2 regions of the Streptomyces sp. NPDC048278 genome follow, and region 2 is predicted to be linked to the other one. Evidence: riboswitches for the same ligand, from Rfam matches in the RefSeq annotation. Region 2 holds a riboswitch; the other holds the start of a gene.

Region 1 (7,428 bases), on a different contig from region 2:
GTACGCCTGGTTCCAGCAGACCAGGGCGGACGGCGACATATTCGGCTCGATGCTGCGCTCGATCCACGACGACGCGGTCTCCGACGCGCTGGACGAACTCCTCGTCGGCGCCCGGGTGGTGGGCGTGATGGGCGGCCACGCGATGGCCCGCGGCACGGCGGAGTACGCCGGTGCCGCCCGGCTCGGCCGGGAGCTCGCGCGGGCCGGCTTCACGGTGGCGACCGGCGGCGGCCCGGGCGCCATGGAAGCGGCGAACCTGGGCGCGTACGCGGCGCCCTTCGACGACGGGATGCTCGACGAGGCGCTGGAACTCCTCGCCAAGGCACCGTCGTTCCGGCCGTCCGTCACCGACTGGGCGCGCGCCGCCTTCGAGGTCCGCGAGCGCTGGCCGGACGGTGGCCCGTCGGTCGGCATCCCCACCTGGTTCTACGGCCACGAGCCGCCGAACGCCTTCGCCGCGCACATCGCCAAGTACTTCGCCAACGCCACCCGCGAGGACGGCCTGCTGGCCCGCTCCAACGCCGGTGTGGTGTTCCTGCCGGGCGCCGCCGGGACCGTCCAGGAGATCTTCGACAACGCGACGCCCAACTACTACGAGTCACGCGGCGAACCGACCCCGATGGTGCTCGTGAACGAGGCGCACTGGAGCGAGAAACTGCCGGCCTGGCAGCTGCTGACCTCGCTCGCGGGGGAGCGCGCGATGGCGTCCCGTATCGCCCTGGTTGACCGGATCGAGCAAGCTTCACAGGCGCTGAAACGTCTCAGCGATTAATGAGCAGGTAAAGTCAACGCCCGTGGACCGCATATGCATTGACACTCCTTACGGAGCACTTATAGACCTGTGAGTCTCTTGGGGAATCTGATGCCTGACCTCACGGTTGCGTCAACTCCCTCTCACCCCCCCGAAGTTATGCACTCAGTAAGGACAAACGTGTCCATATCCCGCCGCAGTGCACGTCGTTCCGTGCGCATCCTGGGTGTTGCCTCCGCGTCGGCCGCGCTGGCCCTGGGCGTCTCCAGCAGCGCCTTCGCGTGCAACATCTCCGAGTTCTCCGCCGAAGCCACCTGCGACGGCTCCAACGGTGTGATCAACGTCAAGGACGTCGACGCCTCAGGTACTCCGGCCACCATCACCGTCTTCCTCGAGAGCAACGGCGCCGACGCGAAGCAGGTCGGCGACGCCCAGACCGTCAAGGGCTCCAAGGCAGGCACGACGGTCAGCTTCTCCGAGGACTGGGCGCCCGACGCGACGTACCGCGTCCACGTCAAGGTCGACAGTGGCAAGATCCAGATCGACACGGACATCACGCCCAACCTGACCACCCCGTCGACGGCGTGCAAGTCCGACGAGAGCTCCAGCCCCTCCCCCTCGGACACGACCACCCCGTCGCCGTCCGCCACGGAGACCACCCCGGCCGAGTCGGACTCCCCGACCCCGTCGGCCTCGGACAGCACCACCGCCCCGGCGACCACGTCGGACAACGCCCCGTCCCCGGCCGTCGGTGAGTCGAACCTCGCCGAGACCGGTGCCAACTCCAACACCGGGCTGATCGCCGGTATCGCCGCCGCGCTCGTGGCGGTCGGCGGTGGCGCCGTCTGGTTCGGCATGCGCCGCCGTGGGGCGCACAGCGGCAACTGACGCGCCGCTCACCCGTACACCGTCGAGGCCCGTCCCCGTATCCCCGGGGGACGGGCCTCGGCCGTACCGGCGGAGCCCTCAGTCCAGTACGACGGTCTCCGCCGCGTCGAACTCGACGCCCACCGCGTCCCCGGCCTCCGGCGCCGCCCGCAGCGCGCAGGCGGCCTCCAGGCGGGGCCCGTCCTGGGGCTGGAGGTGGACGGTGACATGGGTGCCCTGGAAGGTGCGGGCGGCCACCGTGCAGGGCAGCCCCGCGTCGGCGGCGACGAGCCGTACGCCCGCCGGCCGGACCAGCAGCGTCCGCGAACCCTGCGCCGAGCCCTCGGGCACCGGCACCTTCCCCCACGGCGTCACCGCGACCGTGCCCTCGACAATCGCCGCGACCACGTTGCCGAAGCCGAGGAAGCGGGCGACGAACTCGTCCGCGGGCCGCTGCCAGACGTCGAGCGGCGTGCCTGACTGGGCGATCCGCCCGTCCCGCATCACCACCACCCGGTCGGCCAGCGCGAACGCCTCGCCCTGGTCGTGCGTCACGGCGAGCACGGTCGTACCCAACCGCCCGAACAGCTCCCGGAGTTCGACCACGAGCCGCTCCCGCAGCGAGCGGTCGAGCTGACCCAGCGGTTCGTCGAGCATCAGCAGCCGGGGCCGGGGCGCCAGTGCCCGGGCGAGCGCGACCCGCTGCTGCTCACCGCCGGAGAGCCCGGCGACGGCCCGCCGGTCCGCGCCCGGAAGCCCCACCAGCTCCAGCAACTCACCGACCCGCTCGGCCTGTTGCGCCTTCCCGGCGCCACGCATCCGCAGCCCGAAGGCCACGTTCCCGCCGACATCCCGTTGCGGGAACAGCTGGTGGTCCTGGAACATCAGCCCGACGCCCCGCCGGTGCGCCGGCATCCGCGCCTGGTCGTCGCCGTCGAGCAACACCCGCCCGGAGTCGAGCGGTTGCAGTCCCGCCACCGTCCGCAGCAGCGTCGACTTGCCGCTCCCGCTCGGCCCGAGCACGCACACCACCTCGTGCTCGGCCACCTCCAGGCCGACGCCGTCGAGCACGGCCCGCCCGCCGAACCGCACGGTGGCCTGCTCCAGTTCGAGAAGCGGCATCAGAACTCCCCCGTCCGGTCCGTCCGCAGCCGCTCAAGGACCAGCAGGGCCACCGCGCACACCACCATCAGAATCGTGGAAAGGGCCATCGCCTGGCCGTAGTTGAGGTCACCGGGGCGGGACAGCAGCCGGGCCACGGCGACCGGCAGGGTCGGGTTGTCGGGCCGTGCGATGAACACCGTCGCCCCGAACTCGCCCAGCGACACCGCGAACGCGAACCCCGCCGCGATCAGCAGCGCGCGCCGCACCAACGGCAGATCGACCTCCCGCCACACCCGCCAGGGCGAGGCCCCGAGCACGGCCGCCGCCTCCCGCAGCCGCTCGTCCACGGCCCGCAGCACGGGCAGCATGGTCCGCACGACGAAGGGCACGCCGACCAGCGCCTGCGCGAGCGGGACGAGGATCCAGGACTGGCGCAGGTCCAGCGGCGGCTTGTCGAGCGCGATCAGGAACCCGAAGCCGACGGTCACCGCGGACACCCCGAGCGGCAGCATCAGCAGCGCGTCGAACCCCCGTACGAGGCGCCCCGCGTCCCGCCGGGCCAGCGCGGCGGCGGCGAGCCCGCCGATCACCACGGCGACGGCGGTGGCGACGACGGCGTACTGCAGCGAGGTGACGACCGACTCGATCGGCGCGACCAGGAAGGTCCCGCCGTCGGCGTCGCCCAGCGCCCGGTAGTACCCGAACCCGCCGTCGAACGACCGCCGTACCAGCACGGCCAGCGGCAGGACGAGGAGGAACGCGACGGTGGCGAGGACCCCGCCGAGCAGCGCCCACTGCCCGGCGCCGCGCGGCCTGCGGGCCGTCACCGCCGGGTCCACCAGCCTGAGCGCGCTCTCCCGCCGCCGTACCGTCCACGCGTGCACGGCGAGGATCGCGCCGACCGCGGCGAACTGGACGAGGGTGAGGACGGCGGCCGTGGAGAGGTCGAAGATCTCCGAGGTCTGCCGGTAGATCTCCACTTCGAGGGTGGAGAACGTCGGCCCGCCGAGGATCTGCACCACGCCGAAGGAGGTGAAGGTGAACAGGAAGACCATCAGCGCGGCGGCGGCCACGGCGGGCGCGAGCGCCGGGAGGGTGACCTTGCGCCAGGCGGCCAGCGGGGAGACGCCGAGCATCCGGGCGGCCTCCTCCTGCCGCGGGTCCAGCTGGGCCCAGAGCCCGCCCACGGTCCGTACGACAACCGCGTAGTTGAAGAAGACGTGCGCCAGCAGGATGGCCCAGACGGTGGTGTCGAGCCGTACGCCCCACAACGCGTCCAGCAGGCCGCCGCGTCCGACGAGTGCGAGGAACGCGGTCCCCACGACCACCGTCGGCAGTACGAAGGGAACCGTCACCACGGCCCGCAGCACCTGCCTGCCCGGGAAGTCGAGGCGGGCGAAGACGTAGGCGGCGGGCAGCGCGGCCAGCAGGGTGAGCGCGGTGGAGGCGAGCGCCTGCCAGGTGGTGAACCAGAGCACGTGCCGGATGTCGGACTGGCCGAGGACGTCGGCGATCCGCCCGAACCGCCACACCCCGTCGACCTTCAGCCCGCGCGCGACGATCGCCGCGACCGGCCAGGCGAAGAAGACGCCGAAGAACGCGACGGGCCCGAGCATCAACCCGAGCCGCGCCGCACTTCCGCGCCCGCTCCCGGCCGCTACTTCAGTACGAGTGACGTCCACGTCTTGACCCACTGGTCACGGTTGGCGGCGATCTTGTCGGGCGCCATGGTCTCGGGGTCCTGGGCGGCGGGACCGTACTTGGTGAACTCGGCGGGCACGCTCGCGCCCTTCACCACCGGGTACACGAACATGTTCAGCGGCATGTCCTCCTGGAACTCCTTGGAGACCAGGAAGTCGATGAGCGCCTTGCCGCCCTTGGTGTTCCCCGCGTTGCTCAGCAGCCCGGCGAACTCGATCTGCCGGAAGCAGGTGCCGGTCGCGACACCGGTGGGCGCGGTGCTCGGCTTCGGGTCGGCGTAGATGACCTCGGCGGGCGGCGAGGAGGCGTACGACACGACGAGCGGCCGGTCGCCGCCGGCCTTCCTGCCGCCGGCCGAGCCGGAGAACTCCTCGTTGTAGGCCTGCTCCCAGCCGTCGACGACCTTGACACCGTTGGCCTTGAGCTGCTTCCAGTAACCCTGCCACCCGCTGTCGCCGTACTGGGCCGCGCTCCCGAGCAGGAATCCCAGCCCCGGCGAGGAGGTGGACGCGTTCTCGGTGACGAGGAGGTTCTTGTACTGCGGCTTGACGAGGTCGGCGTACGACGTCGGCGGGGTCAGCTTGTGCTTGCTGAAGTACGCCTTGTCGTAGTTGACGCAGATGTCGCCGTAGTCGATGGGCGTGACCCGGTGCTTGCCCGCGTCGAGCTGGTAGTCCGTGCCGACCTGGTCCAGCCCCTTGGCCTCGTACGGCTGGAAGAGCCCGTTGTCGAGGGCGCGGGACAGCAGGGTGTTGTCGACGCCGAAGAAGACGTCGCCCTGCGGGTTGTCCTTGGTCAGGATCGCCTTGTTGACGGCCTGCCCGGCGTCGCCGTCCTTGAGGACCCTGACCTTGTAGCCGGACTGCTTCTCGAAGTCCTGGAGCACGTTCTTGGAGACGGCCCACGAGTCGTGGCTGACCAGGGTGACGGTCTTGGAGTCGGCCTCGGAACCCGACGACGACGAGCACGCGGACAGCGTGACGAGGCCGAGCCCTACGGCCGCGGCCAAGAAGGTCCTTGTGTGCACTGGTGTTTTCCTCCTGGGGTTGACCAGGAAGAGACGCGGCCCTGCCCGCGGTGTGCGGGCAGGGCGCAACAGCTTGAGTGATGACCGAACTTCCTACCCAGAATGACCTGGGCGAGGTTCAGAGGGTCTGCGGCCCGATTGCCGCACTCTCAGCGCTGTGGCGCTCCCCTGTCGGAATATGAAGATGTGAGTACGGCCCTCAGATTACCTCTCGGTGGCCGCGAGCTGACCACAGGCGCCGTCGATCTCCTGGCCACGGGTGTCCCGGACCGTCACCGGTACACCGTGCGCCTCGATCGCCTCGACGAAAGCCTTCTCGTCCTCCGGCCGCGACGCGGTCCACTTCGAACCCGGCGTCGGGTTCAGCGGGATGAGGTTGACGTGCACGGGCTTGCCCTTGAGCAGCCGCCCGAGCCGGTCGCCCCGCCACGCCTGGTCGTTGATGTCGCGGATGAGCGCGTACTCGATGCTGAGCCGCCGCCCGCTCTTCTCGACGTACTCGAACCCGGCGTCGAGGACCTCGCGCACCTTCCACCGCGTGTTCACGGGGACGAGGGTGTCGCGCAGTTCGTCGTCGGGGGCGTGCAGCGAGATCGCCAGCCGGCACTTGAAGCCCTCGTCGGCGAACCGGTGGATGGCCGGGACCAGTCCGACGGTCGAGACGGTGATCCCGCGCTGCGACAGCCCGAGCCCGTCCGGGGCCGGATCGGTGAGCGCCCGGATCGCCCCGACCACCCGCTTGTAGTTGGCGAGCGGCTCGCCCATCCCCATGAAGACGATGTTGGAGAGCCGCGCGGGCCCGCCGGGCACGTCCCCGTCCCGGAGCGCCCGCATCCCGTCCACGATCTGGTGGACGATCTCGGCGGTCGACAGGTTCCGGTCCAGTCCCGCCTGCCCGGTCGCGCAGAACGGGCAGTTCATCCCGCACCCCGCCTGCGAGCTGATGCACATGGTCACCCGGTCCGGGTACCGCATCAGCACCGACTCGACGAGCGTGCCGTCGAACAGCCGCCACAGCGTCTTGCGCGTCGTCCCCTCGTCGGTCGACAGATGCCGCACGACCGTCATCAGCTCGGGGAACAGCGCCTCCCGCAGCTTGTCCCGCGACCCGGCCGGGATGTCGGTCCACTGCTCGGGGTCGTGCGCATACCGCGCGAAGTAGTGCTGCGACAGCTGCTTGGCACGAAACGGCTTCTCCCCGACCTCGGCCACCGCATCCTTGCGCTCGGCAGGCGAGAGATCAGCGAGATGCCGCGGCGGCTTCTTGGCTCCGCGCGGCGCGACGAAAGTGAGTTCTCCGGGCTTGGGCATGGTGGTACCAGTGTCGCAGATCCACTTGGGTGACCTGCGGCTCACGACCTGGACTCCTGTCACCGACGGTCGTCATCTGTCGTCGCCGATCCCCCTCGGACGGCCCACAGACGGCCCGGCCGACGAAGCCAGGCTCTTGAACCGCTCACAAACGGATCACGTCGCCCACCCTCTGAGCTGCGGCTCAGCGTGCGAGGACGCTCGGTGTTCGGTCGGCGGATGCTGCTGAGGCGGCTGCTGGTCCCTGCGGTGGTTGTGACCCCCGCCTCAGGGGCACTTGGCCAGTGACGTGGAGGTATCGAGATGAGTGCCGGAGAAAGAGCCAAGGCAAAGGCCGAACAGGTCGTCGGAAAGACTGTGCGGAAGGCAGCGCACGCGGTGCACAAGGAAACCCTCGCCGCAAAAGGCGCCGCTCTCGAAGCGCGGGGCAGGGTGCGGGGCGCGAAAGAGCGGACCAAGGGCTCCTTCAAGGGCTAACAAGGTCATGACATCGGTGCACCGTCTACAACGCGATGCCCATCCGGCGAGCCGCAGCACAAGGGGCCGTATCCGTGTCCAGGCCAGCCAACGGGGCGCCGCCCATGGTTTGGGGACGGCGCCTCGCCTTGGCCACAGGATGTGAAATCTGGCCTCATCCTTATCAGGTCGATCAAGGCGTACCAACGGG
Region 2 (7,428 bases):
TGCAGTCCTGGCACTCCCTCGGCCAGCAGCCGGGCGCAGAACTCCGTGGCGTGTTCGATGCCAATGGAGCGTACCGCCGCCGGATCCTCTTTTGCTGTGAGGATCCGCTCTTTCAGGGCGTCCGGGAAGGCCGCGTTGCTGAGTTTGGGCAGCCGTTCCAGCATCTTCACACTGGTGACGGGCAGGATTTCCGGAATCACCGGCGTCTCGCAACCGGCCGCGGCGACCCGGTCACGAAGGCGAAGGTACGACTCGGGCTCGAAGAACATCTGCGTGATGGCGTAGTCGGCGCCCGCGCGGCACTTGTCGACGAAGTGCCGGACGTCGGTGTCCCAGTCGCTGGAGCGCGGGTGCATCTCCGGGAAGGCGGCGACGCCCACGCAGAAGTCGCCCGACTCCTTGATGAGGCGGACGAGTTCGGCCGCGTAGGTCAGACCCTGCGGGTGCGCCACCCACTCCCCCATGGGGTCGCCGGGCGGGTCGCCGCGCACCGCGAGCATGTTGCGGATCCCGGCGTCCGCGTACTGCCCGATGATGTTGCGCAGTTCGGCGAGCGAGTGGTCGACCGCGGTGAGGTGGGCGACCGGGGTGAGCGTGGTGTCCGCGACGATCTGCTGGGTCTCCCTGACCGTGCCGGCGCGGGTGGAGCCGCCGGCGCCGTAGGTCACGGAGACGAAGTCGGGGGCGACCGCCTCGACCCGCCGGAGCGCACTCCACAGGTTCCGCTCGCCCTTGGGGGTCTTCGGCGCCGAGAACTCGAACGAGTACGTGGTCTTGCCGGTGGCGAGCATGTCGCGCACGGTGCGTGCGCGGTCAGTCCTGGTGGATGCGGTTCCAAGGGCCATACCCGCAGGTTAGTCAGGGGCGGGCGGTCACCCAACCGCAGTCGGGACATTTGCCCGAATTGTCGACATCTCGTGGACCTCGTGTCCGGATACTGGACACGTCACAGCGCCCGCAGCCGCTTCGCGAACTCGGCCGCCGCCGCGCCCGGGTCGTCGGCCGCGGTGAGCGCGCGGACGACGACCACCCGGCGGGCGCCCGCGTCCAGCACCTGGTCGAGGTTGCCGAGGTCGATGCCGCCGATCGCGAACCAGGGGCGGTCGGTGGCCAGGGCGGCGGTGTACCGCACCAGACCGAGGCCGGGGGCGGGGCGGCCGGGCTTGGTGGGGGTGGGCCAGCAGGGACCGGTGCAGAAGTAGTCCACGCCGTCCTGCACGGCGGCCTCGGCGGCCTCGGACCCGGCGTGCGTGGAGCGGCCGATCAGGACGTCCGGGCCGAGGATCGCCCGGGCGGCCGGGACCGGCAGGTCGCCCTGGCCGAGGTGGAGCACGTCGGCACCGGCCGCGTGCGCCACGTCGGCACGGTCGTTGACCGCGAGCAGCTTGCCGTGCCGGGCGCAGGCGTCGGCGAACACGGCGAGGTGCTCCAGCTCCTCGGCGGCCTCCATGCCCTTGTCGCGCAGCTGCACGATGTCGACACCGCCCGCCAGGACCGCGTCCAGGAACTCCGTGAGGTCGCCCTGCTCCTTACGGGCGTCCGTGCACAGGTAGAGGCGGGCGTCGGCCAGCTGGGCGCGGGCGGTGTCGGTCATCGGTGGTCCCCCGTGGTGTCGGTACTGGCTGCCTCAGACGGCGAGCGCCTGGGCGCGGCGCTTCACCTCCGTGCCGCGATTCTCGCTGAGCGCCTGCGCGGGGGTGCCGGGCAGGGTCTCGTCGGGAGTGAAGAGCCACTCCAGCATCTCTTCGTCGCTGAAGCCGTCGTCCCGCAGGAGCGTCAGGGTCCCGGACAGGCCCTTGACGACCTTGTCGCCGTCGATGAAGGCGGCGGGGACGTGCAGTGCCCTGTTCTCACCGCGGCGGACGGCGATGAGCTGGCCCTCCTTGACCAGCTGGCGCACGCGCGTCACCTCGACGTCCATCATCTCTGCGATGTCGGGGACGGTGAGCCAGGCGGGGACGAGAGCATCGATCTTCGTGTCAATCTCGGTCACGGGGTCAAGGGTAGGCGCATTGCCGGGTGGGCCGCGATGGGTCGTTGTTCGGGTGCGGCGCGGTGGGGGCTGGTCGCGCGGTTCCCCGCGCCCCGTGCGGGGCGCCGTTCAGCCGTACGTCGCATCCTTCAAGGGGCGTCCAGGGTCCGCCAGTGCCTCGGCGTCCATCTGGCGCCCCGCCTCGATCAGGCGGCGGCCCTGGGCCAGGTCCCGGGGGCGGCCTACCGCCAGGAGGGCGACCAGGCGGTTCTCGCGGAGCCAGCAGACGCTCCAGGACGGGCCGGCCGGGTCGCCGCGCCAGATCAGGTGGTCGGCGGCGGCGTGATGGCCGGCGTACTGGACGAAGCGGCCGAACTGTTCGGACCAGAAGTACGGCACCGGGTCGTAGACGGCGTCGGTCTCGCCGAGGATGTTGGCGGCGACCGTGCGCGGGCCCTGGAGGGCGTTGTCCCAGTGGTGGATCAGCAGGCGCTCGCCGTAGCGGCCGGACGGGAAGGACGCGCAGTCGCCGACGGCGTAGACGTCGGGGACGTCGGTGCGCAGGCGGTCGTCGGCCAGCACCTCGCGGTGGGTGCCCAGCTCGATGCCGGAGCCGGCCAGCCAGGCCGTGGCGGGGCGGGCGCCGATGCCGACCACGACGGCGCCCGCGGGCAGCCGTGAGCCGTCGTCGAGCACCACCGCGCCGGGTTCGACGCCCGCCACGCGCGCGTGCGTGCGCAGGTCGGTGCCGCTGTCCGCGTACCAGGCGGCCATCGGCGCGGCGACCTCGGCGGGAAGCGCTCCCGCGAGCGGACGGTCGGCGGCCTCGACCACGGTGACCGCGCAGCCGGCCTCGCGGGCCGCGGTGGCGAACTCGGCGCCGATCCAGCCGGCGCCGACGACCACGATGTCGTGCTGCCGGGCCAGCACGGGCCGCAGCCGCTCGGCGTCGTCCAGGGTGCGCAGCAGATGCACGCCGGGCACGCCCTCGGTGCCGGGCAGGGTGATCGGCTCGGCGCCGGTGGCGAGGACCAGGACGTCGTACGGCACCGGTCCGGTCCCGGTGTCCAGCTCGCGGTCGGCGGTGCGCACGCCCAGGGCCTCGCGACCGAGCGCCAGCTCGATGCCGAGCGCCTCGAAGTCGACCTCGAAGGCGGACCCCTCCGACTTGCCGAGCAGTACGGCCTTGGAGAGCGGCGGCCGGTCGTACGGCTGGTGCGGCTCGGCGCCGATCAGCGTGACGGTCCCGGTGAACCCCTGCTCGCGCAGGGCGACGGCGGTCTGCACCCCGGCCATGCCCGCGCCCACGACGACCACGCGCCGCGTCTGTGACGTGCTCCGTCGCTGCGTCTGCTCGCTCACGTGATCACCATAGACAAGAACGATAGACAACTGACAAAGAGTCAGTCAGGGGCGCGACGAGTGACCTGTTCCACAGCACTCTCCGCTGCGCTGTCCGCCGCACTGGCCACAGCGCCGCCCGAGGCCGTCTTACAAGGGCGGAGCCCCGCGGGCTAGGGTGGCGGGGAAGCACACGCGGGAGCCCGGACGCACCGGGCTGAGAGGGAGGCTGGCGGCCTCCGACCGTACGAACCTGATCCGGGTCATGCCGGCGAAGGGAGGGGCTGGACGCCCATGTCCTCACGTACGTCCGACGTCCTCGTCATCGGGGGCGGCATCATCGGCCTGGTCACGGCCTGGCGGGCGGCCCAGCGCGGGCTCGCCGTCGCCGTGGTCGACCCCGCGCCCGGCGGCGGTGCCGCGCAGGTCGCGGCCGGGATGCTGGCCGCGGTCACCGAGCTGCACTACGGCGAGCAGACCCTGCTGGGGCTCAACCTGGCCTCCGCGCGCCGCTATCCCGCCTTCGCCGCCGAGCTGACCGAGCTCACCGGCCACGACCTCGGCTACCGGCGGTGCGGCACCCTCGCGGTCGCGCTGGACGCCGACGACCGCGCCCATCTGCGCGAGCTGCACGCCCTCCAGCAGCAGTCGGGCCTGGAGTCCGAGTGGCTGTCCGGGCGGGAGTGCCGGCGCCTGGAGCCGATGCTCGCGCCCGGTGTGCGCGGCGGGCTGCGGGTCGACGGCGACCACCAGATCGACCCGCGCCGGCTCTCGGCCGCGCTGGTGGCCGCGTGCGAGCGGGCCGGGGTGGTGTTCCACCACGACTGGGCCGAGCGCCTGGAGGTGGCGCGGGAGCGGGCCACCGGTGTCCGCACCCGCGCGGGTGACACGTGGGGCGCCGGGCAGGTGGTCCTCGCCGGCGGAAGCCTGAGCGGGCGGCTCGCGGGCGTGCCCGACGACGTGCTGCCGCCGGTGCGGCCGGTCAAGGGGCAGGTGCTGCGGCTGACCGTGCCCGCCCCGTACGCGCCGTTCCTCAGCCGGACCGTCCGGGCCGTGGTGCGCGGCGGGAACATCTACCTGGTGCCCCGGGAGAACGGCGAACTGGTGGTCGGCGCGACCAGCGAGGAGCTGGGCTGGGACACGGCGGTCACCGCGGGCGGCGTGTACGAGCTGCTGCGCGACGCGCACGAGCTGGTGCCCGGGATCACCGAGCTGCCCCTGACCGAGACCCGGGCCGGGCTGCGCCCCGGCTCCCCCGACAACGCGCCGCTGCTCGGGCCGACCCGCCTCGACGGACTGCTGCTGGCCACCGGCCACTACCGCAACGGGGTGCTGCTCACGCCGGTCACCGGAGACGTGATGGCCGAGCTGCTGACCGGCGGCGAGCTGCCGGCGGAGGCCCGTCCGTTCACACCGAGGCGCTTCGGCCCGGTTTCCGACGTACTCGTGGAGCAGACCGCATGAACATCTCCGTCACCATCTCCGTCAACGGGGAGCGCCGGGAGATCGCCCCGGGCACCGCTCTCGACTCGCTCGTACGGTCCCTCACGGTCGCGCCCTCCGGGGTGGCCGCGGCCGTCAACGAGACCGTCGTACCGCGCGGGCAGTGGGCGACGACCGGGCTCGCCGACGGCGACCGGGTGGAAGTCCTGACCGCCGTGCAGGGAGGCTGAACGCCATGGCCGACGATCCGTTCGTCCTCGGGGGTACGACGTTCTCCTCCCGGCTGATCATGGGTACCGGGGGTGCGCCCAGCCTGGAGGTGCTGGAGCGGGCGCTCGTCGCGTCCGGGACCGAGCTGACCACGGTCGCGATGCGGCGGGTGGACCCGGGGGTACGAGGGTCCGTGCTGTCGGTGCTCGACCGGCTCGGGATCCGGGTGCTGCCGAACACGGCGGGCTGCTACACGGCCGGTGAGGCCGTACTGACGGCCCGGCTGGCGCGGGAGGCGCTGGGGACCGATCTGGTCAAGCTGGAGGTCATCGCCGACGAGCGGACGCTGCTGCCGGACCCGGTCGAGACGCTGGACGCGGCGGAGACACTGGTCGACGACGGGTTCACGGTGCTGCCGTACACGAACGACGATCCCGTCCTCGCCAGGAAGCTGGAGGACGTGGGGTGCGCCGCGGTGATGCCGCTCGGGTCGCCGATCGGGTCCGGGCTCGGGATCCGCAACCCGCACAACTTCCAGCTGATCGTCGAGCACGCGCGGGTGCCGGTGATTCTGGACGCGGGGGCCGGTACGGCGTCGGACGTGGTGCTGGCGATGGAGCTGGGGTGTGCCGGGGTGATGCTGGCGTCGGCGGTGACGCGGGCGCAGGATCCCGAGCGGATGGCTCACGCCATGCGGGCCGGGGTGGAGGCGGGGCGGCTGGCCCGGCTGGCGGGGCGGATTCCCCGCCGGTACCTCGCGGAGGCGTCCTCTCCTGCGGAGGGCCTGGCCGTGCTGGACCCCGAGCGCCCTGCCTTCTGAACGCCGGTCCGCTCCCGCCTTCGCTCCCACCCACGCACCGCCCGAAACTGTTCGCTGGAAGGCCGGGCTCTCCCGTGGGGGCCGAGCGCCGTCGGCGGCTGCGGGACGGGGGGAATGTATTTCAGCCAGGTGCAAAGCGTCACAGGTGCGCTGCAGTCACCCGGGGAAAGCGGTCTCACCTGTGGGGGTGTCAGCCGGTGCTCGTACACTCGCTGGGTGGATACGACCCTTCAGGACCCCCTTGTCGGGCAGGTGCTCGACGGCCGGTATCGCGTCGACGCGCGGATCGCCGTCGGCGGGATGGCCACGGTCTACCGGGCCCTGGACATCCGGCTGGACCGCGTGCTCGCGCTGAAGGTGATGCACCCGGCGCTCGCCGCCGACGTCTCCTTCGTCGAGCGGTTCATCCGGGAGGCCAAGTCCGTCGCCCGGCTGGCCCACCCGAACGTGGTCCAGGTCTACGACCAGGGGGCCGACCGGTCGTACGTGTATCTCGCCATGGAGTACGTCGCCGGCTGCACCCTGCGGGACGTGCTGCGCGAGCGCGGCGCGCTGCAGCCGCGGGCCGCGCTGGACATCATGGAGCCGGTGCTGGCCGCGCTGGGCGCCGCGCACCGGGCCGGGTTCGTGCACCGGGACATGAAGCCCGAGAACGTGTTGATAGGGGACGACGGGCGGGTCAAGGTCGCGGACTTCGGGCTGGTGCGGTCCGTGGACTCCGTCACCAGTACGACCGGCGCCGTGCTCGGCACCCTGTCGTACCTGGCGCCCGAGCAGGTCGAGAACGGGACCGCCGATCCGCGGGTCGACGTCTACGCGTGCGGTGTCGTGCTGTACGAGATGCTCACCGGGGAGAAGCCGCACGACGCGGACTCGGCCGCGGTGATCCTCTACAAGCATCTGCACGAGGACGTGCCGGCGCCGTCCGCCGTCGTGCCGGGGCTCGCCCACGAGCTGGACGAGCTGGTCGCCCTCGGGACCGCCCGCAATCCCGCGGTCCGGCCGTACGACGCCGTCGCGCTGCTCGCCCTGCTGCGGGAGGCGCGGAGCAGGCTCGGCGCCGAGCAGCTGGACGCCGTACCGCCGCAGGCGCTGGCTCAGGCGCACGACATCGCCGAGGACCGGACCAGTGTCATACCCCGGTCGCTGACGGTGCCCCGGCCGCTGCCCGTCAACGAGGAGGACGAGGGGGTGCTGCGGACCAGCAGGTTCGAGGCGCCGCCTGTACCCGACCGGCGGCGCGGGGGCCGTCGGTCCCGGCGCGGGCTGCTGACGCTGGTCGTCGCCGCGCTGATCCTCCTCGGCGCGGGCACCGGCGTCTGGTACATCAACTCGGGGCAGTTCACCAAGGTCCCGCCGCTGCTGTCGAAGACCGAGGCCCAGGCCACCGCGCGGCTGAAGGAGGCCGGGCTCGACGTCGGGTCGGTCGAACACGCCTACAGCGACACGGTGAAGCGGGGCACGGTGATCAGCACCGACCCGGAGGCCGGCAAGCGCATCCGCAGCAACGACTCGGTGACGCTCACCGTCTCGGACGGCCCCGAGACGGTGGCCGTGCCGGACGTGCAGGGGCGGACACTGGCCAGGGCCAGGCTGCTGCTCACGGCGGACGGGCTGGAACCGGGCATGGTGACCCGGGAGT

The links. Region 2 has a riboswitch for thiamine pyrophosphate ahead of thiO (glycine oxidase ThiO). Riboswitches for the same ligand answer to the same signal wherever they lie in the genome.
Region 1: linked by a shared signal. The riboswitch ahead of AB0D74_RS11330 (thiamine ABC transporter substrate-binding protein) and the one ahead of thiO (glycine oxidase ThiO) in region 2 are both predicted to bind thiamine pyrophosphate.

What each region holds. Positions count from the first base shown of each region.
Region 1 covers NZ_JBEZLP010000005.1:125,192-132,619, forward strand. Annotated here, with positions in the region: gene AB0D74_RS11310 (LOG family protein) at 1-772, shown strand, start outside; gene AB0D74_RS11315 (LAETG motif-containing sortase-dependent surface protein) at 932-1,639, shown strand; gene AB0D74_RS11320 (ABC transporter ATP-binding protein) at 1,718-2,740, opposite strand; gene AB0D74_RS11325 (iron ABC transporter permease) at 2,740-4,338, opposite strand; gene AB0D74_RS11330 (thiamine ABC transporter substrate-binding protein) at 4,380-5,450, opposite strand; TPP riboswitch at 5,523-5,630, opposite strand; gene rlmN (23S rRNA (adenine(2503)-C(2))-methyltransferase RlmN) at 5,655-6,761, opposite strand.
Region 2 covers NZ_JBEZLP010000003.1:411,737-419,164, forward strand. Annotated here, with positions in the region: gene metF (methylenetetrahydrofolate reductase [NAD(P)H]) at 1-845, opposite strand, end outside; gene thiE (thiamine phosphate synthase) at 947-1,594, opposite strand; gene AB0D74_RS08045 (Rv2175c family DNA-binding protein) at 1,628-1,993, opposite strand; gene AB0D74_RS08050 (FAD-dependent oxidoreductase) at 2,102-3,334, opposite strand; TPP riboswitch at 3,499-3,610, shown strand; gene thiO (glycine oxidase ThiO) at 3,608-4,777, shown strand; gene thiS (sulfur carrier protein ThiS) at 4,774-4,986, shown strand; gene AB0D74_RS08065 (thiazole synthase) at 4,992-5,786, shown strand; gene pknB (Stk1 family PASTA domain-containing Ser/Thr kinase) at 6,003-7,428, shown strand, end outside.